2 regions of the Undibacterium sp. Di24W genome follow, and region 1 is predicted to be linked to the other one. Evidence: predicted binding sites of a transcription regulator. Region 1 holds the regulator's gene; the other holds the start of a gene.
What was found. Region 1 encodes LexA, which represses DNA repair genes until DNA is damaged. Its sites were predicted from a motif close to ACTGTATNNNNATACAGT; they were not measured.
Positions count from the first base shown of each region.

Region 2: the regulator LexA is predicted to act here: its motif matches at 1,611-1,628, upstream of ACO0KZ_RS17020 (DNA topoisomerase IV subunit B).

Region 1 covers NZ_JBMPOP010000003.1:598,329-610,009, forward strand. The annotation lists gene ACO0KZ_RS08875 (efflux RND transporter permease subunit) at 1-408, shown strand, start outside; tRNA gene ACO0KZ_RS08880 (tRNA-Leu) at 708-794, shown strand; gene tig (trigger factor) at 822-2,165, shown strand; gene clpP (ATP-dependent Clp endopeptidase proteolytic subunit ClpP) at 2,179-2,805, shown strand; gene clpX (ATP-dependent Clp protease ATP-binding subunit ClpX) at 3,003-4,268, shown strand; gene lon (endopeptidase La) at 4,532-6,940, shown strand; gene lexA (transcriptional repressor LexA) at 7,100-7,753, opposite strand; gene rpsF (30S ribosomal protein S6) at 8,066-8,434, shown strand; gene priB (primosomal replication protein N) at 8,477-8,791, shown strand; gene rpsR (30S ribosomal protein S18) at 8,801-9,085, shown strand; gene rplI (50S ribosomal protein L9) at 9,112-9,564, shown strand; gene ACO0KZ_RS08930 (replicative DNA helicase) at 9,799-11,187, shown strand; gene ACO0KZ_RS08935 (DUF47 domain-containing protein) at 11,319-11,681, shown strand, end outside.
Region 2 covers NZ_JBMPOP010000008.1:90,891-102,571, forward strand. The annotation lists gene ACO0KZ_RS17010 (GNAT family N-acetyltransferase) at 1-254, shown strand, start outside; gene ACO0KZ_RS17015 (vWA domain-containing protein) at 267-1,436, shown strand; gene ACO0KZ_RS17020 (DNA topoisomerase IV subunit B) at 1,757-3,748, shown strand; gene parC (DNA topoisomerase IV subunit A) at 3,920-6,247, shown strand; gene ACO0KZ_RS17030 (diguanylate cyclase) at 6,401-8,053, opposite strand; gene ACO0KZ_RS17035 (response regulator) at 8,054-8,446, opposite strand; gene hutI (imidazolonepropionase) at 8,661-9,887, opposite strand; gene ACO0KZ_RS17045 (HutD family protein) at 9,874-10,506, opposite strand; gene hutH (histidine ammonia-lyase) at 10,634-11,681, opposite strand, start outside.

The DNA.
Region 1 (11,681 bases):
TTCTCCCGTGCGGTATTGGTGTTCTTGACCGGTCCGTTGGGTGTTGCTGGTGCGGCGATGGCCTTGTTACTTTTGCAAAGACCATTTGGTTTTGTTGCACAATTAGGTGTGATTGCCTTGTTTGGTATGATTATTCGTAACTCTGTCATTTTGATCGATCAGATTGAGCAGGACAGGGAAGCGGGTGTTCCAGCGTGGGATGCAATTGTGGAGGCCGCTGTGCGTCGTTTCCGTCCCATCATTCTGACGGCCGCCGCCGCAGTACTAGCGATGATACCTCTGTCACGTTCAGTGTTCTGGGGGCCTATGGCGGTAGCGATTATGGGCGGTTTGATTATTGCAACGGCTTTGACTTTGTTATTCCTACCAGCACTGTATGCCGCTTGGTTCAGAGTTAAGAGAGTTTAAAAGTAGGCTTTGGTCTTTAAAGTTGTCTCGTAATTTTTGATGTTGGAGTAAGAGAAGTGCTGTAGTTGATCCTGTGGTTTCTACCCATTGATGAAAAACATCGATGAGAAATTCAGGGCTAAAAGTCGTGAAAACAGGTTTTATAGCAGTTCTTTCTAATTCGATTACAAAAAATACGAGACAAGCAGCACAGAAATCCAGTAGAATAGTCGGCTGAAGTTGAAATGCCACAATGGAAGTTATGGGCGACAATGCAATTGAAGTCGCCCTTTGCTTTTGTTGGAAGGTATGCTCATCCCGCGAGGATGGCGAAATTGGTAGACGCACCAGGTTTAGGTCCTGACGCCAGCAATGGTGTGGGGGTTCGAGTCCCCCTCCTCGCACCACAGACTCTTTATATTTGGACGATTTTCATGGCAACTGCAGTCGAAACTTTAGAAAAATTAGAACGCCGTATTACGCTCACATTCCCAATTTCAGAAATGCAACCGGAAATTGAGAAGCGTTTGAAAGTACGTGCTCGTTCAGCAAAAGCGCCTGGCTTCCGTCCAGGTAAAGTGCCGATGAAAATGGTCGCGGCTCAGTATGGCTATCAAGTTGAAAACGAAGTTCTCAACGAGAAAGTTGGTATCGCTTTCAGTGAAGCAGTTAAAGAAAATAACTTGCGCGTTGCCGGCTATCCACGTATTGAACCTAAGAAAAGCTATTCTGAAAACTACTTCACTTTTGATGCCACTTTTGAAGTGTATCCAGAAGTTGTCGTGGGCGATTTGTCCGGTGTTGACGTAACGCAGGTTAAGACTGAAGTTACAGATGCTGAAATCGACAAAACGATCGATATTTTGCGCAAGCAACGTGTGCATTTTCACGTTAAAGGTGAGCAAAGCGCACATGGCGATGGTGGTGCAGATCAGTCTGCACAAAATGGTGACCGTGCTACAGTTGATTTCGTTGGTACGATTGACGGCGTTGAATTTGCTGGTGGTAAAGCAGAAGCGTTTGCTTTTGTTTTGGGTGAAGGCCGTATGTTGCCCGAATTTGAAGCCGCGACTTTGGGCTTGAAAGTAGGCGATTCCAAAGTTTTCCCACTTGCTTTCCCTGAGGATTATCATAGCAAAGACGTGGCTGGTAAAACAGCTGAGTTCACCGTTACTTTGACTAAATTAGAGTGGGCACATCTGCCTGAAGTCGACGCAGAGTTCGCGAAAATGTTAGGCGTAGAAGACGGCGACCTGACAAAAATGCGTAACGATATCAAGGATAACCTTGATCGCGAAGTTAAAGGACGTGTTAAAGCAAAGACCAAAGACAGCGTCATGGATGCATTGGTCAAAGCAGTTGAATTTGATGCACCAGCTGTATTGATTGAGCAAGATGCAGAGCGTTTAGCTGAAATGACCCGTCAAGATATGGCGCAACGCGGTATGAATGTACAAGGCGTTCCATTTCCAACTGAGTTGTTTACTGCGCAAGCAGAACGTCGCGTACGTTTAGGTTTGATTTTGGCTGAATTGGTAAAAGCAAATCAGTTGCAAGCAACAGCCGACCAAATCAAGGCACAGGTCGAAGACTTCGCTCAAAGTTACGAAGATCCGCAGCAAGTAGTGAAGTACTACTACAGCGATCGTAATCGTTTGGCTGAAGTTGAAGCCCTTGTTTTAGAAGAAAACGTCGTTAACTATGTGCTAGGTAAGGCAAAAGTGAGTGATTCAGTTTTGCCGTTTGACGAATTGATGGGTAATAACCCAGCACAATAAGATAGGATAATTCATGACAGGCATCATTCATAACTCTGGTTTGGAAACAAATATGCTTGGCATGGTGCCAATGGTTGTTGAGCAAAGTGGGCGTGGAGAACGTGCTTACGATATCTATTCCCGCTTGCTTAAAGAACGTGTGATTTTTCTGGTTGGTCCTGTGAATGACCAGGCTGCTAATTTGATCGTAGCGCAGTTGTTGTTTTTGGAAAGTGAAAATCCAGATAAGGACATTTCACTTTATATTAATTCTCCTGGCGGCTCAGTATCTGCGGGCATGGCGATTTTTGATACGATGCAGTTTATCAAGCCCGATGTCTCGACATTGTGTACTGGTTTAGCGGCCTCTATGGGCGCATTCTTGTTGGCTGCTGGTGCAAAAGGTAAACGTTTTTCTTTGCCTAATTCACGCATTATGATTCATCAGCCTCTAGGCGGCGCCCAAGGTCAGGCAACTGATATTGAAATTCAGGCACGCGAAATTTTGTATTTGCGTGAACGTTTGAACGGTATCTTGGCTGAAAAAACCGGTCAAAGTGTCGAACAAATTGCGAAAGATACTGATCGCGATAATTTTATGTCTGCAGAAACTGCGGCTGAATACGGTCTAATCGATAAAGTATTGACTCACCGCAGCTAAATGTTGTGTGGATTCAGTATGTAAATAAGTAACGCCCGCAACCAACAGCTGCGGGCGTTTTTATTTGTCATTATCTAGTTGCTTTACTTCATAATTGAAGTTTGTCTCTGTAAAATCATTTGCTTTGTCCGGTTTGTGTGAGTTTTGCAGTAATATAACGGGCATCGCCTACTTCGTTAAAATTAATAAAAAGCATTATGTCAGATAAAAAAAGCACTGCTGGTGAAAAATTACTTTACTGCTCATTCTGCGGTAAGAGTCAACATGAAGTGAAGAAATTGATCGCTGGGCCATCGGTCTTCATTTGCGATGAATGTATTGATTTGTGTAACGATATTATTCGTGATGAAATCAATGCGCTGGAACCGATTAGCTCCGCAAAAAGCGATTTGCCAACCCCGGTTGAAATCACTGAGTTGCTGGATCAATATGTGATAGGTCAGGAAAAAGCAAAACGTATCTTGGCGGTTGCTGTTTACAATCACTATAAACGCCTTAAACATCTGGGTAAGAAAGACGATGTTGAGCTGGCTAAAAGTAACATTTTGCTAGTTGGCCCGACTGGTTCCGGTAAGACCTTGTTGGCGCAAACGCTCGCGCGCATGTTGAATGTGCCGTTCGTGATTGCAGATGCAACTACTCTGACCGAAGCTGGTTACGTTGGCGAAGACGTAGAAAACATCATTCAAAAGTTGCTGCAAAATTGTAATTATGAAGTTGAGCGCGCGCAAAAAGGCATCGTCTATATCGATGAAATTGACAAAATTTCTCGTAAAGCGGAAAACCCTTCCATTACCCGCGATGTATCGGGCGAAGGCGTGCAGCAAGCCTTGTTGAAATTGATTGAAGGTACGATGGCATCTGTGCCGCCACAAGGCGGTCGTAAGCATCCTAATCAAGATTTTATTCAAATCGATACCACCAATATAATGTTTATTTGCGGTGGCGCATTCGATGGCTTGGCGAAGATTATTTCTGATCGCTCTGAGAAGAGTGGCATTGGTTTTGCGGCTAGTGTGAAGAGCGAAAGTCAAAAAAGTGCAAGCCAAGTTATTCTTGATGCTGAGCCACAGGACTTGATTAAATTTGGGATTATTCCTGAATTGGTTGGTCGTCTGCCAGTAATTGCGACCCTGATGGAATTGGATGAGACTGCTTTGATTCAAATTTTGGTTGAACCAAAAAATGCTTTAATCAAACAGTATGCAAAATTGCTAGAGATGGAAGGTTGTGAGCTGGAGATTCGACCTTCGGCGTTGCAGGCAATTGCGAAAAAAGCGATTGCCCGTAAGACTGGGGCGCGTGGTTTGCGTTCTATTCTTGAGCATGCATTGCTGGACATTATGTTTGAGCTGCCGAGCGAAAAAAATGTCGCTAAGGTTGTTATTGATGAAAACACCATTAATAATGCTGCAAAACCATTGTTAATTTACAATGAGCAGCCTAAAGTTGCAGGTGCGTAGTATTTTTTGATATCTGGACTTGAGTTGTAATTGAGTCTTTTATTGGAAATTTCCGCAATCTTTTTGTGAATCATTGTTTTTTGTCTGTGGTTCGCAAAAATAAGCAGTACAATTTACTGAAACAATAAAATTAGTTAGCTTCAATCGAAAAGCTACCCGGAGACTTCTCTGTGTGGCTTTTTTTATTGTTTTTTTCGGATGACGGGCTTGAGTTTTAGCCTAGTGCGCCAATCTAGTTAATGTAATTTTTTAAAAGGTGCGCCATGACAACTCCCACAATTACTGAACGTACAGAATTACCCTTATTGCCCTTGCGCGATGTCGTGGTATTCCCTCACATGGTGATCCCATTGTTTGTTGGTCGTCCAAAATCGATCAAGGCTCTGGAAGCTGCGATGGAGCAGGGTAAGAGCATTATGTTGGCGGCACAAAAAGCCGCTGCAAAAGATGAGCCTTCGGCCGAAGATATTTATGAAATTGGCTGTATCGCGAATATTCTACAAATGTTGAAATTGCCAGATGGCACGGTCAAAGTGCTGGTTGAAGGTACACAACGTGCGCGCATTCACAATATTACTGATTCTGAATCCCATTTTATTGCTGATCTGACGCCAGTTGCATTAGATGAGGGAGATGATTCCGAAGTCGAAGCAATGCGCCGCGCGATTGTTCAGCAATTTGATCAATATGTAAAACTAAACAAAAAGATTCCACCAGAAATTTTGGCTTCCTTGTCCGGTATTGATGATGCTGGTCGCCTGGCCGATACCATTGCCGCACATCTGCCTTTGAAGTTGGAGCAGAAGCAAGTTATTTTGGAAATATTTAGCGTGGCTAAGCGGTTGGAGCATTTGCTTGGTCAGCTAGAGGGTGAATTGGATATCCTCCAGGTCGAGAAACGTATCCGCGGACGTGTAAAGCGTCAGATGGAAAAATCTCAACGCGAATACTATTTGAATGAGCAGGTCAAAGCGATTCAGAAAGAACTCGGCGAGGGAGAAGAGGGCGCAGACATTGATGAGCTAGAGAAAAAAATAACTGCGGCAAAGATGCCAAAAGAAGCGCGCGATAAGGCCATGAATGAGTTGAAGAAACTTAAAATGATGTCGCCTATGTCCGCCGAGGCAACCGTGGTGCGTAATTACATTGATACCATCGTTAATTTGCCTTGGAAGAAAAAATCCAAAGTAAATAATGATTTGAGCAATGCTGAAAAAGTATTGAGCGATGATCATTACGGTTTGGATAAAGTTAAAGAGCGTATTTTGGAGTATCTCGCTGTTCAACAGCGTGTAGATAAATTGAAGGCTCCAATTTTGTGTTTGGTTGGGCCTCCTGGTGTCGGTAAGACTTCACTTGGACAATCCATTGCACGTGCGACGAACCGTAAGTTTGTTCGTATGGCCTTGGGTGGTGTGCGTGATGAGGCTGAGATTCGTGGTCATCGCCGTACCTATATTGGTTCTATGCCGGGTAAGATTTTGCAGAGTCTTTCAAAAGCGGGTGTACGTAATCCTTTATTCTTGCTTGATGAAGTCGATAAGATGGGGGCGGATTTCCGTGGAGACCCATCATCAGCTTTATTGGAAGTTTTGGATCCCGAACAAAATCATACTTTCTCAGATCATTACATTGAGGTGGATTTTGATTTGTCCGATGTGATGTTTGTAGCGACATCGAACTCTTATAACATTCCAGCAGCATTGCTGGATCGGATGGAAGTGATTCGTTTGTCGGGTTATACCGAAGATGAAAAAGCTAGTATCGCAATACGTTATTTGTTGCCCAAGCAAGTCAAGAATAACGGTTTGAAGGAAGAGGAAATTTCAGTTTCTGAATCAGCTATTCGCGACATCATTCGTTACTACACGCGTGAAGCCGGTGTGCGTTCATTGGAGCGTGAAATCTCTAAGATTTGCCGTAAGGTGGTAAAAATGTTGTTGCTCAAGAAGACAGAGAAGAAAGCCACTATCACTTCAAAAAATTTGGATAAATTCTTAGGTGTGCGCCGCTACGATTTTGGCGTAGCGACCAAAGAGAATCAAGTGGGGCAAGTCGTTGGTTTAGCATGGACCGAGGTTGGTGGTGATCTATTGACCATCGAGGCGGTCTCTATGCCTGGTAAAGGCGCGACGATTCGTACCGGTACGCTTGGTGATGTCATGAAAGAATCGATCGAAGCTGCGCGTACGGTTGTTCGTAGTCGTGCTGCTAGATTAGGTATCAAGGCTGACGTTTTTGAGAAGACCGATGTGCATATTCATGTACCAGAAGGCGCGACGCCGAAAGATGGTCCATCCGCAGGTATCGCGATGACCACGGCAATGGTCTCGATTTTTACAGGTATTCCGGTGCGTGCTGATGTGGCGATGACAGGTGAGATTACTCTTCGTGGCGAAGTTCTGCCAATTGGCGGTTTGAAAGAGAAATTATTGGCAGCACATCGTGGTGGCATTAAGACAGTGTTGATTCCTGAAGAAAATGCGAAAGATCTGACGGAGATTCCTGATAATGTAAAAAACAAGTTGGAAATCATTCCAGTGCGCTGGATTGATAAAGTCTTGGAAATTGCTTTGGAGCGCCAGCCAGTGCCCCTAACGGAAGAGGAAATGGCAGTCCCCGCAGTCGCAAAAACTGATGCAAGCGCAGATACTTCTACGATTAAGCACTAATCTGTACTCAGAACTTTTCTTTGTCGTTAAATAGAAAAATGCCCGATGATTTTGTCGGGCATTTTTTTATAATCTAACTAGTTATAGTTGATATATTTGTCGCGAGAATTTTTAATCGCTTTGGCTGTTTGATTCGAGCATGTGACTCTCCCTATCTACTTACCAGCTACGCATCAAGCCAACTGCGAGACCTTCTAGCGCAAAGTCGGGTACATTCTCATCAATAATAATGGGTGAGAAATCCGAATTCTCCGGTAGTAGCTCAACGCCATTTGATGTTTTCATATACCGTTTCACAGTAACTTCTTCGCCTATTCGCGCCACGACAATTTGTCCATTACGAGCACTGTCTGTTTTTTTGACTGCGAGTAAATCACCATCCATGATTCCTATGTCGCGCATTGATAAACCACGTACTCTGAGTAAGAAGTCTGGCTTTGCAGAAAATAACGATGAATCAACTTGGTAAGTTGCTTCAACATGTTCGGTCGCCAAAATAGGTGATCCTGCCGCGACACGTCCGACTAAAGGCAAGCTCAATTGCATCAGTGCTGGATGTGGTAATGCCATTTGCATATTTGGCATTGAGTTCGATAGTGCAGACTCCAGCAATCGAATGCCGCGGGAAGTGCCTGCTGCAATTTCAATAACACCTTTGCGAGCCAAGGCTTGTAAGTGCTCTTCTGCAGCGTTGGTGGAGCGAAAGCCTAATTCGTTAGCGATTTCGGCTCGTGTTGGAGGAAATCCCGTATTTTGAATAGCATCTTTTATAAGGTTAAGAATTTGTTCTTGGCGAGCGGTGAGCTTGAGCATAGTAGTCCCGTTAGGATCTTAATTGAATCTTTTATTGAATTTGTAGAGGCTGTATATATAAGCAGACTGTATTTTTATACAGTAAATGACTGAATGCAAGTTATTTTGTGTTTTTTTTGCACTTAACAGGTTAATCGCCATCAAATAAACGTTTTTCGCTTCGCGAAGTATGAGTGTAATTTCTAATTAACCATTACATGTAATCTAACCGCTTGATTGTGATGGGAAAATAAGTTATCATCGCGGGCTGTCCTCTTCCTGCACTCGTCTTGACGCCGAGGCAGGCTTTATTTTTGTCCACAAGGAGAAATTATGCGTCATTATGAAATCGTATTTATCGTACATCCCGATCAGAGCGAGCAAGTTCCTGCAATGATCGAACGTTACAAAGCTAGTGTAACTACACGTGGCGGCCAAGTGCACCGTGTTGAAGATTGGGGCCGCCGTCAATTGGCTTACATGATTCAAAAATTGGCTAAAGCTCACTATGTTTGCATGAACATTGAGTGCGACGCTGAAACTTTGCTTGAGTTGGAAACAGCATTCAAATTTAATGATGCCGTATTGCGCCACCTCACAGTTAAATTGAAAAAAGCAGAAACAGCTCCTTCTCCAATGATGAAGTCTGTGCAGAAAGAAGACTCTGCTAAGGCTCAACGTGTTGAAGCTCCAGCAGCTTAATTATTTTGACTAAGTGCGCGTAAGAAATCATAAATCATACTTGTGAATCAACTTAAAGTCGTAGCCACAGTTGTAGAGAAATCGGTGTTGCGTTATACCCCAGCGGGAATACCCATCGGCACAGCTACATTGAAGCACGATTCTAAGCAAGAGCAAGCAAGTGCTCCGCGCCAGGTTGAGTTCGAAATTCCAGCAATTGCTGCTGGTGAAATTTCTAAACAATTCCTGGAGATTGAATTGGGGGCTTTGATGATTTTTACTGGTTTCTTGGCGCGCAAAAACCGCAACAGCAAAAGTCTCGTTTTTCACGTTACTGAATTTCAGAAATCGGAAAACGAAACAAATTTACTAGATTAGGAGCCTAAAATGGCATTCGGTAAAAAATTTGATAAGAGCAAATTAAAACAAAAGCGTCAGCAACAAAATCCTTTGTTCAAACGTAAAAAATTCTGCCGCTTCTCAGCGGGTCATGTAGCAGCAGTTGACTACAAAGACATTGATACTTTAAAAGATTTCATCCAAGAAAACGGCAAAATTATGCCTGCACGTTTGACAGGTACTAAAGCTTTGTATCAACGTCAAGTTGACACAGCAGTTAAGCGCGCACGCTATCTCGCGTTGTTGCCTTACACTGATTTGCACACAGCGTAATTGACGACGGAAATTAGGAGAAAAACATGCAAGTTATTTTGATGGATAAAGTCGTTAATCTCGGCAATCTGGGTGATGTAGTTCGTGTTAAAGATGGTTACGCTCGTAACTTCTTGATTCCACAACGTATCGCTCGTCGTGCAACTGCAGCTGCGATCGCTGAATTTGAAGCGAAACGCGCTGAGTTGGAAAAAGCAGCAGCCGCTAAATTAGCTGAAGCTCAAGCTCAAGGCGAAAAATTGAACGGATTGACAGTTCAAATTTCTCAAAAAGCAGGTGTAGATGGTCGTTTGTTTGGTTCAGTAACCAACTTCGATATCGCTGAAGCATTGGCTAAACAAGGTTTCGCAGTTGAAAAGGCGCAAGTTCGCTTGCCATCCGGTCCTTTGAAAACAACTGGCGATCATTCCGTTTCTGTGGCATTGCACACAGACGTTGTGGTTGACGTAATCGTTGCTGTTCTGGGCGAGCACGCTTAAGCTTTAGTTCTTTCTAGAGTACAGAAAAGCCGGGTTTTCCCGGCTTTTTTTATGCCTTTTTTAGTGAACGTTAAATACTAAGGTGTCCCAATTATTTGGCATAAAAATAGAGATATTGAAATTGTAAAATAATTTGTGTATCTACTATTTGCTCGACCTATTTTTGATTTTAAGCTTGTTATTTGAGATGTTTCTTCTGTTTTTGAGTAGTAATAAAAAGGTATAATGCGCACCATGAAACCGCCTTCAGATCCTCAGTTAGACTCAATCCGTGTACCTCCACACTCCATCGAAGCTGAACAGTCAGTTTTGGGTGGTTTGCTGCTCGATAATGCTGCATGGGATAGGATTGCTGATTTTATTCGTGAAGATGATTTTTACCGCTACGATCATCGCATTATTTTTCAATTCATCGTTAAGCTGGTTAACTCTTCCCGTCCAGCCGATGTCATTACAGTTTTTGATGCCTTAAGTGCAGCCGGTAAAGCGGATGACGTTGGCGGTCTGACTTATTTGAATGCACTGGCGCAAAATACGCCCTCAGCAGCGAATATTCGCCGTTACGCTGAAATTGTCCGTGACCGCGGTGTCCTGCGTAAGTTGATAACTGTGGCAGATGAAATTTCCGGTCAAGCATTTAATCCGCAAGGCAAAGAAGTTAAGCAAATGTTGGATGAAGCTGAATCCAAAATCTTTGCGATCGCTGAAGAGGGAGCACGTGGTGCTCAGGGTTTTCATGCAATTCAGCCTTTGTTAACCCAGGTGGTTGAACGTATTGATGAACTGTATAACCGAGACCATACCAGCGACATTACGGGTGTCCCAACTGGCTTTGTCGATCTAGACCGTATGACCTCGGGCCTGCAGCCTGGCGATTTGATTATTGTCGCGGGTCGACCATCCATGGGCAAGACGGCCTTCTCAATTAATATTGGCGAGAACGTCGCGATTGATAGCGGACTTCCTGTTGCTGTGTTCTCGATGGAGATGGGCGGGACACAGTTAGCAATGCGTATGTTAGGTTCGGTAGGTAAGTTGGATCAGCATCGTTTGCGAACTGGGCGTTTGATCGATGAGGATTGGCCACGCTTGACACATGCGATTCAAAAAATGAATGAAGCGCAATTTTACATTGATGAAACGCCTGCTTTAAGTTCCATCGAGTTGCGTGCCCGTTCTCGTCGCTTGTCGCGTCAGTGCGGCAAACTTGGCTTAATCATTATCGATTACTTGCAGCTGATGTCAGGTAATTCTGGTGGCGAGAATCGTGCAACTGAGATTTCTGAGATCTCTCGTAGTTTGAAAGGCTTGGCGAAAGAATTGCAATGCCCGGTTATTGCGTTGTCGCAGTTAAACCGCTCATTGGAGCAGCGCCCGAACAAACGGCCTGTTATGTCAGATTTGCGCGAATCAGGTGCGATTGAGCAAGATGCAGACGTAATTTTGTTCATTTATCGTGATCAAGTTTATAACCCGGACTCTCCAGATAAAGGGACAGCGGAAATTATTATTGGTAAGCAGCGTAACGGCCCGATCGGTAGCGTTCGTTTGACCTTTCTTGGGGAATATACCAAGTTTGATAATTACACCGGCTCCTTGTCGATCTATGGCGATAGCGAGTAGTTTTTTTGTGGTTTGAATTTGTTTTAGCTTCATTTTTAGTTTTTGTAGTACCACTAAGTCAGATGATCCTTGCAATAGAAGTTTAGATAGCAGGGACTTAATATAAAAATTTTCTATTCTAGGGAATAAAGATGTTTGGACGATTGATGCCCACTGAGGGTAAATTTTTTGAGTTTTTTAATCAGCACGCTGAATTGTGTGTGAAAGGCTCTAAAGAAATGGTCGCGTTGATGACTAATTTCGACGACTTGGAGATTCGTGTACACGCGATAGAAGGTATTGAAAAGCAGGCTGATGCTGTGACCTACGCGGCGATTGAACTACTGCATAAAACTTTCATTACGCCAATTGATCGCGATGATATCCATAAACTGATTACTAAAATGGATGACATCCTTGACTTGCTCGAAGATGCCGCCCAAACAATTTCTTTGTACGATATTCGTGAAATTACACCAGAAGCAAAACGCTTAGCTGAGTTGTGCTTAGCATGC
Region 2 (11,681 bases), on a different contig from region 1:
TGTTAACACATGCCTTCGAAGTACTCGAGTGCAATGCAGTGGAATTTCGCACAGACTGGTTTAATCAACGCTCGCAGAAAGCCATAGAACGACTGGGCGCCAAACGCGATGGCGTACTGCGAAGTCATATGATTTTGCCAGACGGTCGGGTGCGCGACACCGTGGTTTACAGCATACTTAAGCATGAATGGGCAGGCGTCAAAGCGAACCTGGCATTCAAGTTCAAACGCCCATCTACAGCAACTTCAACTTAAGAGAATCACATCGTGTTAATCGACTTTTTCTTCACACTCAAAGATGCCAAACTTCCGGTGTCGATTAAAGAATTTTTGACTTTGCTAGAAGCCATGCAACAAGGCGTAGTCGGCACGTCGGTCGACGAATTCTATTTTCTGTCGCGCACTATCTTGGTGAAGGATGAAGCGAATTACGACAAGTTTGACCGCGCTTTCGGTCTGTATTTCAAAGGAATCAATACGATTTTTGAGAAGCATCCTGACATTCCGCTCGATTGGCTCAAGAAACGCTTAGGGCGTGAACTGACGGATGAACAACGGGCAGCATTGGAAAAATTTGGCTACGACAAGCTGATGGACAGACTCAAACAATTACTCGAAGAACAAAAAGAGCGGCACGAAGGCGGCAATCGTTGGATCGGGACCGGCGGCACTTCGCCTTTCGGCAATGGTGGCGATAATCCCGAAGGGATACGCATCGGCGGCAAAAGCGAACGTCGTTCAGCGGTCAAAGTCTGGGAAGCACGTGCGTTTAAAGACTACGACACCGAACGTGAGCTCGGCACGCGCAATATCAAAGTTGCTCTGCGCCGCCTGCGTCGGTTTGCGCGGCAAGGAGCAGAAGAGGAATTAGCGCTCGATGCGACGATCAAAGCCACCGCGAACAATGCGGGCTACCTCGATATCAAAATGCAGCCCGAACGCAAAAACAATATCAAGGTATTGATGCTGTTCGATGTCGGCGGCACCATGGATGATCACATCGCGCAGATTGAGGAGTTGTTTTCTGCAGCGAAAACCGAATTCAAGAATATGGAGTTCTATTACTTCCACAATTGCGTCTACGACTATCTATGGAAAAATAATCACCGGCGTCATTCAGAAAAATTCCCAACTTGGGACGTACTACGCAAATTCACACCCGATACCAAGTTAATTTTTGTCGGCGACGCTACGATGAGTCCGTATGAGATCCTCCAACCCGGTGGCTCTGTCGAATACAACAATGAAGAAGCTGGCGCAACCTGGATACAACGTTTTACTGCGCACTTCCCCAAATATTTGTGGCTCAATCCAGAACCTGAAGGCATTTGGCAATATCGACAATCGATCGATATCATGCGCAAGTTACTAAGCAATCGTATGTTTCCGATTACCTTATCTGGGCTGGAACAGGGAATGCGCCTATTGAGTAAGTAGATAAGAAAGTTTTTTTGTTAATTTGGATTATTTTTGCTGCTGGCGCAATCTAGATCCAAATTAGACGAGTGCAGTTATCGGTCAATGTTGGGCATCGCTTTTTTCAGCACCCACCTACGCAAAGAACATTTATGCTGAACTTTTTTTACCTTCGCGTCACACAGAATCAAATTAACTGTACATAAAACCAGTATTTCGAATTACAATAATTCGTCAAATCCTTAATTTTCCGTGTAGGATAAAAAAAGAAGCGCATCGTCCAAACTCTGGCGACAGCAAATAAACAAATCAATAAATTAATTTTTCACCCATTTCATCGCATGGCAACTAAAAAAACCACAACCCCATCCGACTACAGCGAATCATCCATCCGCGTTCTGAAAGGACTGGAACCGGTCAAACAAAGACCAGGGATGTACACCCGCACCGAAAACCCTCTGCATATTATTCAAGAAGTCATCGACAATGCCTCGGATGAAGCCTTGGGTGGTCACTGTAAAAATATCCAAGTCACGTTGAATGCCGATGGCAGTATCAGCGTTGAAGATGATGGTCGCGGCATTCCTGTCGGTTTGCATCCAGAAGAAGGCGTGCCTACGGTAGAAATCGTATTCACTCGCCTGCATGCTGGCGGCAAATTCGACAAAGGTTCAGGCGGCGCTTACGCCTTTTCTGGTGGCTTGCACGGAGTTGGTGTATCCGTCACCAATGCCTTGTCCAAACGTCTAGAGATTACCGTCTGGCGTGAAGGTGGGTTACATAATCTCGTATTTGCCAATGGCGATGTCATCGAACCATTGAGCACTCAGCCTCTAGGTCGTGGTGACAAAAAAAATGGGACCCGCGTTTCGGTCTGGCCCGATGGAAAATATTTCGATTCACCAAATATCTCAATCCCAGAAATGCAGCGATTGCTGCGCTCCAAAGCGGTTTTGCTGCCCGGCGTAAAAGTCACGTTCACCAATGCAAAAACTGGCGAAAGTCAGACTTGGCAATACGATCAAGGCTTGCGTGGTTACTTGACTGAAGCTTTAACGCAAGCCTCACATGGCGACTTGGTTATTCCAATGTTTGAAGGTGAACAATTTGCCAATGCTGATGCAGATGGTTTTGCCGAAGGCGAAGGCGCATCTTGGGTCGTAGCATGGACCGAGGATGGTGGCGTCGTGCGCGAATCGTACGTGAATTTGATTCCGACTCCAGCTGGTGGGACGCACGAATCCGGTTTGCGCGAAGGTCTATTCGGCGCCGTAAAAAGCTTCGCTGAAATGCATTCTTTGTTGCCCAAAGGGGTAAAACTTTTACCGGAAGACGTATTCGCCCGTGCCTCTTTCGTGCTGTCTGCCAAAGTGCTAGACCCACAATTTCAGGGCCAAATTAAGGAACGTTTAAATTCACGCGATGCAGTACGTTTAGTTTCGAGTTTCTCCAAACCGCCTTTAGAACTTTGGCTAAATTCGCATGTGGAACTTGGAAAAAAACTCGCCGAACTGGTGATTAAACAAGCGCAATCGCGTTTGCGTTCTCTGCAAAAAGTCGAGAAGAAAAAATCCTCTGGTGTCGCGGTTTTGCCTGGAAAATTAACCGATTGCGAATCGAACGACATCACGCGTAACGAATTATTCTTAGTCGAAGGTGACTCCGCAGGCGGCTCCGCAAAAATGGGACGTGACAAAGAGTTTCAAGCGATTCTGCCACTACGCGGTAAAGTCTTGAATTCTTGGGAATCTGAGCGTGATCGCCTGTTCGCGAACAATGAAATTCACGATATCGCCGTTGCCATTGGTGTTGATCCGCATAGTGTCAATGACACGATCGATTTAACCAATCTGCGCTACGGCAAAATCTGTATTCTTTCTGATGCGGACGTCGATGGCTCCCATATTCAAGTTTTGTTGCTGACGCTGTTTTTCAAACACTTTCCACAATTGATTGCACGCGGCCATATCTGTATTGCCCGCCCGCCACTGTTTCGAGTCGATGCACCAGCGCGTGGTAAAAAGCCAGCACAAAAAATCTACGCACTCGATCAAGGTGAATTAACAGCAATAGAAGATAAATTGCGCAAAGACGGTGTGAAAGATGGTGCTTGGGCGATTTCCCGCTTCAAAGGTTTGGGCGAGATGAATGCCAACCAGCTATGGGAGACCACCATGAACCCTGATACGCGACGCTTACTACCAGTGTCACTCGGTGAATTTGATCAAGAATTTTCCGAAGGTCGTTTCAATATGCTGATGGGTAAAGGCGAAGCGTCTGCGCGTAAAGCGTGGTTGGAAGAACATGGCAATGAAGTAGAGGCCGACATCTAGAGAGGCACATAAATCCGATTGCGCGGCGCATTACGGCGTTGCAAATCCTCGCAATACCGACGTATTGCTTTGGTTTGCGCCTTGTACTGCATCCGCGGAATCGAATTTCTGAGCCCCCTACACGATTATGTTGAGCGGATTTAAGAGTCACAAAAAATACAAACAAAGATTATGAGCGAACAAGCAAATTTATTTGATGAAGCCCCAAACAATAATGGTGGCAATGGTGGTGATAGCGAGACCTTGACGTTGGCGACTTTCGCTGAGCGCGCTTATCTTGATTACGCGATTTCTGTAGTCAAAGGTCGCGCACTGCCCGATGTCAGCGATGGACAAAAACCCGTACAGCGGCGAATTCTGTATTCGATGAACGAATTAGGTTTGAACTCAACCGCCAAGCCGCGTAAGTCTGCGACTGTCGTTGGTGATGTCCTCGGTAAGCTACATCCCCATGGTGATCAATCTGTGTACGACGCGATGGTACGTATGGCGCAGGATTTCTCCTTGCGCTACCCACTAATTGATGGACAAGGTAACTTCGGTTCACGTGATGGCGATGGTGCGGCGGCGATGCGATATACCGAAGCACGTTTGACACCTATTTCCAAATTATTGCTTGATGAAATAGAACTTGGCACGGTCGATTTTCAGCCTAACTACGATGGCTCCTATGAAGAGCCGACTTTATTACCAGGACGTTTGCCCTTCGTTCTATTGAATGGTGCATCCGGTATTGCGGTCGGTATGGCAACTGAAATTCCTTCTCACAATTTGACCGAAGTGGCGAAGGCGGCGGTCGCTTTGATTCGCAATCCTAAAACCACGCATGCCGAGTTAATGGAGTTCATCCCTGGCCCGGACTTCCCGGGCGGTGGGCAGATTATTACGCCAGCAGCAGCGATCAGCGATATTTACGCCAGTGGTCGTGGCAGTCTGAAAGTGCGCGCACGTTGGAAGATTGAAGAACTAGCACGCGGTCAATGGCAGGCGGTGATTACCGAACTGCCACCGGGCACCTCCTCACAAAAAGTGCTGGAGGAAATCGAAGAGATTACCAACCCCAAAATTAAAATGGGCAAGAAATCTCTGTCGCCAGAACAAGTCAGCTTAAAGCAAGTCATGCTGTCAGTACTCGATGCTGTGCGCGATGAGTCCGGCAAAGATGCCGCCGTGCGCTTGGTCTTAGAACCAAAATCAAAAAACCAAGATCAAGCTGAATTCATGCAAATGTTGTTAGCGCATACTTCACTTGAAACTTCGGCTTCACTGAATCTGGTGATGATAGGCGGCGATGGCCGTCCACGTCAAAAACCTCTTTCCGATATTTTGACGGAATGGATCACTTTCCGCTTTGAGACTGTAACGCGTCGCACCCAATTCAAGCTGAAGAAAGTGAATGACCGCATTCACATTTTAGAAGGCCGTGAAGCGGTACTGTTGAATATCGACAAGGTCATCAAGATCATTCGCGAATCAGATGAGCCTAAGCCCGCTTTGATGGAGGCTTTCCGCTTATCCGATCGTCAAGCCGAAGATATTTTGGAGATCCGCTTGCGCCAATTGGCACGCTTGGAAGCCATCAAGATTCAGCAAGAATTGGCAGAGTTACGTAACGAAAAAACCAGCTTGCAAAACCTTTTAGATGATCCTTCAGCAATGAAGAAATGCATCATCAAAGAAATCGAAGCCGATGCAAAACAATTTGGTGATGCGCGCCGCACCGTCATCGAAGAAGCACAACGCGCTTCTATCGAACAGAAAGTTATCGACGAGCCAGTTACTGTCGTCATTTCTGAAAAAGGCTGGGTACGCGCTCGGACTGGACATGAACACGATCCTGCCCAATTCACGTTCAAAGCAGGTGACAGTTTGTATGGAACGTTCGAATGCCGTACCGTGGATCAACTATTGGTATTTGGCTCAAACGGACGTGTGTATTCCGTGCCAGTTTCCGCCTTGCCAGGTGCACGTGGTGACGGCGTACCTGTCACTACTTTAATCGACTTAGCGAGTGGTTCACGCATCTTGCATTATTTCGCCGGCAAAGCCGACACTTCACTCTTATTAGCGTCCACGGCAGGTTACGGGTTCACCGCAAAACTCGGCGATATGGTTGGTCGTATGAAAGCGGGTAAAGCCTTTATGACGCTAGAAGATGGCGATGAACCATTAGCACCAACCGCAGTCACCGACGATGCTAGTGCGATTGCCTGCCTATCTGAGAAAGGCCGCTTACTGGTATTTGGCTTGACTGAAATCAAGCAATTATCTAGCGGTGGTCGCGGAGTGATATTGATAGAATTGGAGCCTAAAGAAAAACTGATAGCCGCTACGGCGATCAGTCAAAAAGGTGTCAAAGTCAGTGGTATAGGTCGCGCTGCCAAACCACAAGAAGTTAGCCTGAGTGCTAGTGGACTCGCCATTCATATCGGTAAACGCGCACGTAAAGGCAAAGCTTTAGAGTCTAAAATTAAAGCGACACATTTGACAAAGAATTGAATTCCCTAGTTAACAAGCCTAGTGCATAGAAAAGTAACGAAAGAAAATGCCAGTACAGATTAATCTGCACTGGCATTTTCTTTTTTCGATACGGTACTAAGTCTTTGAAGAATTGAGTTGAGCTAAGCAAATTTAACTCACAAAAGTGAATCCTTAATTACCCTCCAGGACTTGATTTTTGCCACTATGCTTAGCGCGATATAATGCGGCGTCAGCGATCAACAATAAATCGTCTGGATTCATGGTTTGTCTTGAATCAGCAACACCAGCCGAAAATCCTACCGAGAACTCTCCCTGCCCGGACACATGCATAATTTTATTGAAAGCAACACGAATTTTCTCTAAAACCTGTCTAGCTATATCCGCAGTCGTATTGGGAAAAATCACAACGAACTCTTCCCCACCATAACGTCCGACCACGTCGCTTTTACGTAAACGTTGACGCAACAGATGAGACAAGGTGCGCAATACTTGATCCCCAATCTGGTGTCCATAAGTGTCGTTGACCTTCTTAAAATCATCCAAATCCAGCATTGCTACTGAAACGCTGGTCACATCACGAGTGGCACTCGACACCTTCGCGATCAGATCTTCTTTGATAGCGGTATGATTATAGAGCCCCGTCAAACCATCACGCATGACCAGAGAACGTAAGGCGCGATAACGATCAGCCCGCGAAGACAATGAAGAAATAAGTAATTCAGGTGAAATTGGTTTGCTCAAAAAATCGTCTGCACCGACTTTAACTGCGGCAATTTGTTTTCTCAGGTCATTCTCGCTCGATAAAAAAATAATCGGGATATCGAGGTAAGAAGGATCTTGCCGTATCACCTTAGATAGCTCGACGCCATCACAATTAGGCATATAAACGTCCATCAAGATGAGCTCCGGCCGAAAACTTGCCATCTGCTCCAATACAAGTTCTGGATCATTCAAAACCTCAGTGAGCATACCAACACCCTTCAAAATCTCACTGTAATACTGTGCCAACTCGACATCATCATCAATAATCATTACCCGGTATAAACGCGGATAATCACGAGCTAGTATCTCTTCTATACGCTCCGTCAACACCAAGAAATCTACTGGTTTAAGGAGAAAGGCTTGGCCACCAGCTCGCACCGCATGCAGGCGACTAGCGAAACTGTTCGTATCAGAAATGAAAATAGTAGGTGGTAAAGCAAAACCAGCCTCTGATAAGCGTTGCACTTCATTGCTACCGGCCAGATAAACTGAATCGAAATCGGTATCAATAATCAACACATTGGGAATCTGAGTTTGCAAGGCAGGCTCTAAATCTTGCAGGTGCTCTATATGCTGGACAAGAAAAGTAAATTGCTCTAACTGCTGAACAATTTCATCGCTGACTTCGCCGGACGAATTGACTAAATAAATTAATTTTTTCTCTTTGCTCTCAACTGGCTCATTCAAAACGATGGAATCAAGCTTTACTGCAGAGCTTGCTGCACTCATTTGACTTTCAGCAAAGTTGAGATAGTCAGTTACCTGTTGGCAAAATGCTTTAACGGTGTCTTCGTTCCACACTTCACCGGAGACATAGGCCTTCAGTTGCATTTCTAGAGTACGCGCTTGCGCTCCCATTTCTGGGAACCCAAAAGTACCGGCAGATCCTGCCATGGTATGCAAAGAGCGATGCAATAGCGCAAAATTCTCGCGATCATCCGGTGCGTTTTGAAAGCGCTGCGTAGCGGACTCGATTTCTGAAAGTTTGGCTGGTAATTTAGCGAGGAACAATTGCCCTAAGGCACGAATAGCCTCATTCAGTTCATCATCCCTGTTTGTCAATTAATTCACCTTGTCCCAAAGTGCCTGAACCTGGCCAGAAAGCGTCATAGGATCAAAAGGCTTTGCAATCACACCTGTAGCACCGAGCGTAAAGTAATAATCTTGCTCACTAGATTGTACTTTCGCCGTCATAAAAACAACGGGTGTGTGCATAGTTAAATCTAATTTTCGCAACTCAGTTAAAGTTGTTGGGCCATCCATATTTGGCATCATGACATCAAGCAGCAATAAATCAGGTGTGTAACCCTGCTCTATCGCAGCAATCGCCTCACTGCCCGAACTACACGTTCTTAATGAGAAGCCACCCACTACTTCCAAGGCAATTTGCGCAACGGCTTGAATATCAAGATCGTCTTCTACATACAGAATGTTGACTAATTTTTTCTCTGACATAAAAGAATCCTCAGGTTACATAGACAAATTAATAGGCGAAATTCACGGAAAGATGAGCGTAATAACAGCTACGTTTATTATTTAACCTCGCTCTAGCATAATATCTCTAGCCAGAATGTTGTCAAAGTAAATTCACCAAGTCGTCGATATTTCCCAACAAGAAACATTTTATTACAAAAACTCCTATTCAATCCTAGTTCGGAATACACCAACTCTAGAACTTCCTTACCATACCACTAAACACACTACTGGCACATGAATTCACGCCTATCATATAAGCGAGGTCAGCGGGACGTTCAATTTTCCAAAGCGCAAAGTCTGCTTGCTTACCGACCATTAAACTTCCAATTTTCTGTTGCAAGCCCAAGGCTTTTGCTGCATGAATGGTCACCCCTTGCAGTGCCTCTAATGGTGTCATCCGAAACAAGGTACACCCCATGTTCATAATGAGCAATGGCGATGTCATAGGTGAGGTACCTGGATTGCAATCGGTTGCCAAAGCGATAGAGACACCTGCAGCACGCAAAGCGGCTAAAGGCGGATACTTGGTTTCACGTAGAAAGTAAAATGCCCCAGGCAATAAGACAGCAACCGTACCATATTCTTTCATCGCCGCGATGCCTTCGTCGCTCAGGTATTCCAAGTGGTCAGCGGATAGACCTAGATATTTAGCGGTCAGCGCCGCCCCCCCCTGGTCCGATAACTGTTCTGCATGCAATTTGACTGGCAAGCCATGCCGTTGTGCGGCTTGAAACACACGCTCAGTTTGTGCTGGGGTAAACCCTATCTTCTCGCAAAATACATCGACAGCATCAGCTAAGCCTTCAGCCACAATCGCAGGTAACATGCGCTCGCAAACTTCATCTATGTAGTCATCGGCACGACCAGCGAACTCAGGTGGCAAAGCATGCGCCCCTAAGAATGTCGTGGTGATTCTGACGGGTAAATCTCGCTGAATTTGCCGTGCGACACGCAAAATTTTTGCTTCTGTTGCGGTATCGAGTCCATAACCAGATTTGATCTCTAGTGTCGTCACACCTTCGCGCAAGCTACTGTGTACACGTGGCAAACTTTCACGCATTAATTCTTGCTCGCTGGCGGCACGTGTGGCTTTGACAGTCGACACAATGCCACCGCCCTGACGTGCAATTTCTTCATAAGCGACGCCATTTAATCGTGCCTCAAATTCATTACTGCGATTGCCTGCATACACCATGTGCGTATGGCAATCAATCAAACCTGGTGTCAACCAACATCCTTGTCCATCGTGCGTAATTTGCGCTGCATAGTCACTTGGTAAGTCTTTAGCTGCACCTAACCACGTAATTCTGCCATCTTTGACAGCAATCGCAGCATTTTGAACCATGCCGTAATCATTATCAGAAGCCATTGTGGCGAGATGGACGTTGAGCCAAAGACTATCCCAATTAGTCGAGGCCATGCATGCCTCCCTTCCGTTCATGATGGTTCAAAAAACTAATTCGCATCAAATACAAGAGACTTCCCTCCTCCGCGTCGATATGACAGCGGATACCAGCGGCTTCATGTTCTTCTTCCAACAAAACCAGATCACCCGCTTCTAATTGCGTCTGTTTGATCAATTGCGCACGGCCTTTTTCGCAGAAAAGCAAAATTTGTTGTGCATCTTCCGCATTGATCATATGCTCACCAGCGCTCAGGCGTAGCATGTAATGCTGGCACACATCGCGCCGTGTCATCAAATTCAGATCAACGACTTTGCCATCTATTAGTTCAGCGAAAATATTATCTTCCCCAGAGAAACGATGTGGCAGACTTTCTTGCGTCAAGCTGATCATTTTTTCTACAGCAGTACCAGTATCAGTTTTCAATACCAAACCTGCACCAATCAAAATTGCCAAACTACGATCAATTTGAGCAAAATGCGAGAACGAACCATCCTGTTCGACAGTCGCCGTACTCAGACGCCAGACAAAGTGATCAATTCCCGCACCTTCGGGAAAGATCGCCAATTCGGTAGTACTGCCGCCACCGTTTTTCCACGGCATAGTTCGGTAATCTTTTGCGGTCCATTTACGCATGGCTATATTCTCAAAAAAATTAAGCTCAAAACCAAATTCAAGAGCACGCCGTGGAGGCGCAGAGCAGACAGAGTTTTTTCGAATGACGCTGCGTACTCTGTGCCTCTGCGGCAAACGACACTACAACTTAAGCCAAATACAAATGCGAATATAGATCCGCACATTGTGCACTCAAAGCGCCTTCAACCACTAAAGATTTCGCCGCTTCAATGTCAGGTGCAAAGAAACGATCCTTGTCGTAGAACGCCACTTTAGAACGTAATAACTGATGCACCGTCGTCAATCTATCCGAAGTCTTCAACGGCTGATGGAAATCCACACCTTGCGCTGCTGCCAACAATTCTATACCTACGATCGTAGCGGTATTGTGTGCCATCTCATGCAATCGACGTCCAGCAAATGTTGCCATACTGACGTGATCTTCTTGATTGGCAGAAGTTGGAATCGTATCAACGCTAGCTGGATGCGCGTGGGATTTATTCTCAGATGCTAAAGCTGCGGCGGTGACGTGCGCAATCATAAAGCCAGAATTCAAACCAGATGATGGCACCAAGAATGGTGGTAATCCGGAGATAGACGCATCGATCAACAAGGCAATACGACGTTCTGAAATAGAGCCAATTTCGGCAATCGCCAAAGCCAAAGTATCGGCCGCAAAAGCCACCGGTTCAGCGTGGAAATTGCCGCCAGAAATCACTTCATTCGTATCAACAAACACCAATGGGTTATCTGTTACCGCATTCGCCTCTGTCAGCAAAGTACGCGCGGCATTATTAATGATATCCAAGCAGGCACCCATTACCTGTGGCTGACAACGCAAGCAATAAGGATCTTGTACACGTTCATCGTTGACCAAATGGGATTGACGAATTTCACTGCCATTCAACAAGTTGCGATAAATATTAGCCGTCGCGATTTGACCTGGCTGGCCACGCACTGCATGAATACGTGGATCAAATGGCGCATCGCTGCCTTTTGCCGCATCAACTGACAAAGCACCCGTGATGGTCGCCGCTTCTAATAAACGCTCGGCCAAGAATAAGCCGTTCAATGCCAATGCCGTTGACACTTGCGTACCGTTGATCAGTGCCAGACCTTCTTTCGCTGCTAATACGACTGGTGTGATACCAGCTTTAGCTAACGCTGCTTTAGCATCGACCATTTGACCATCAACA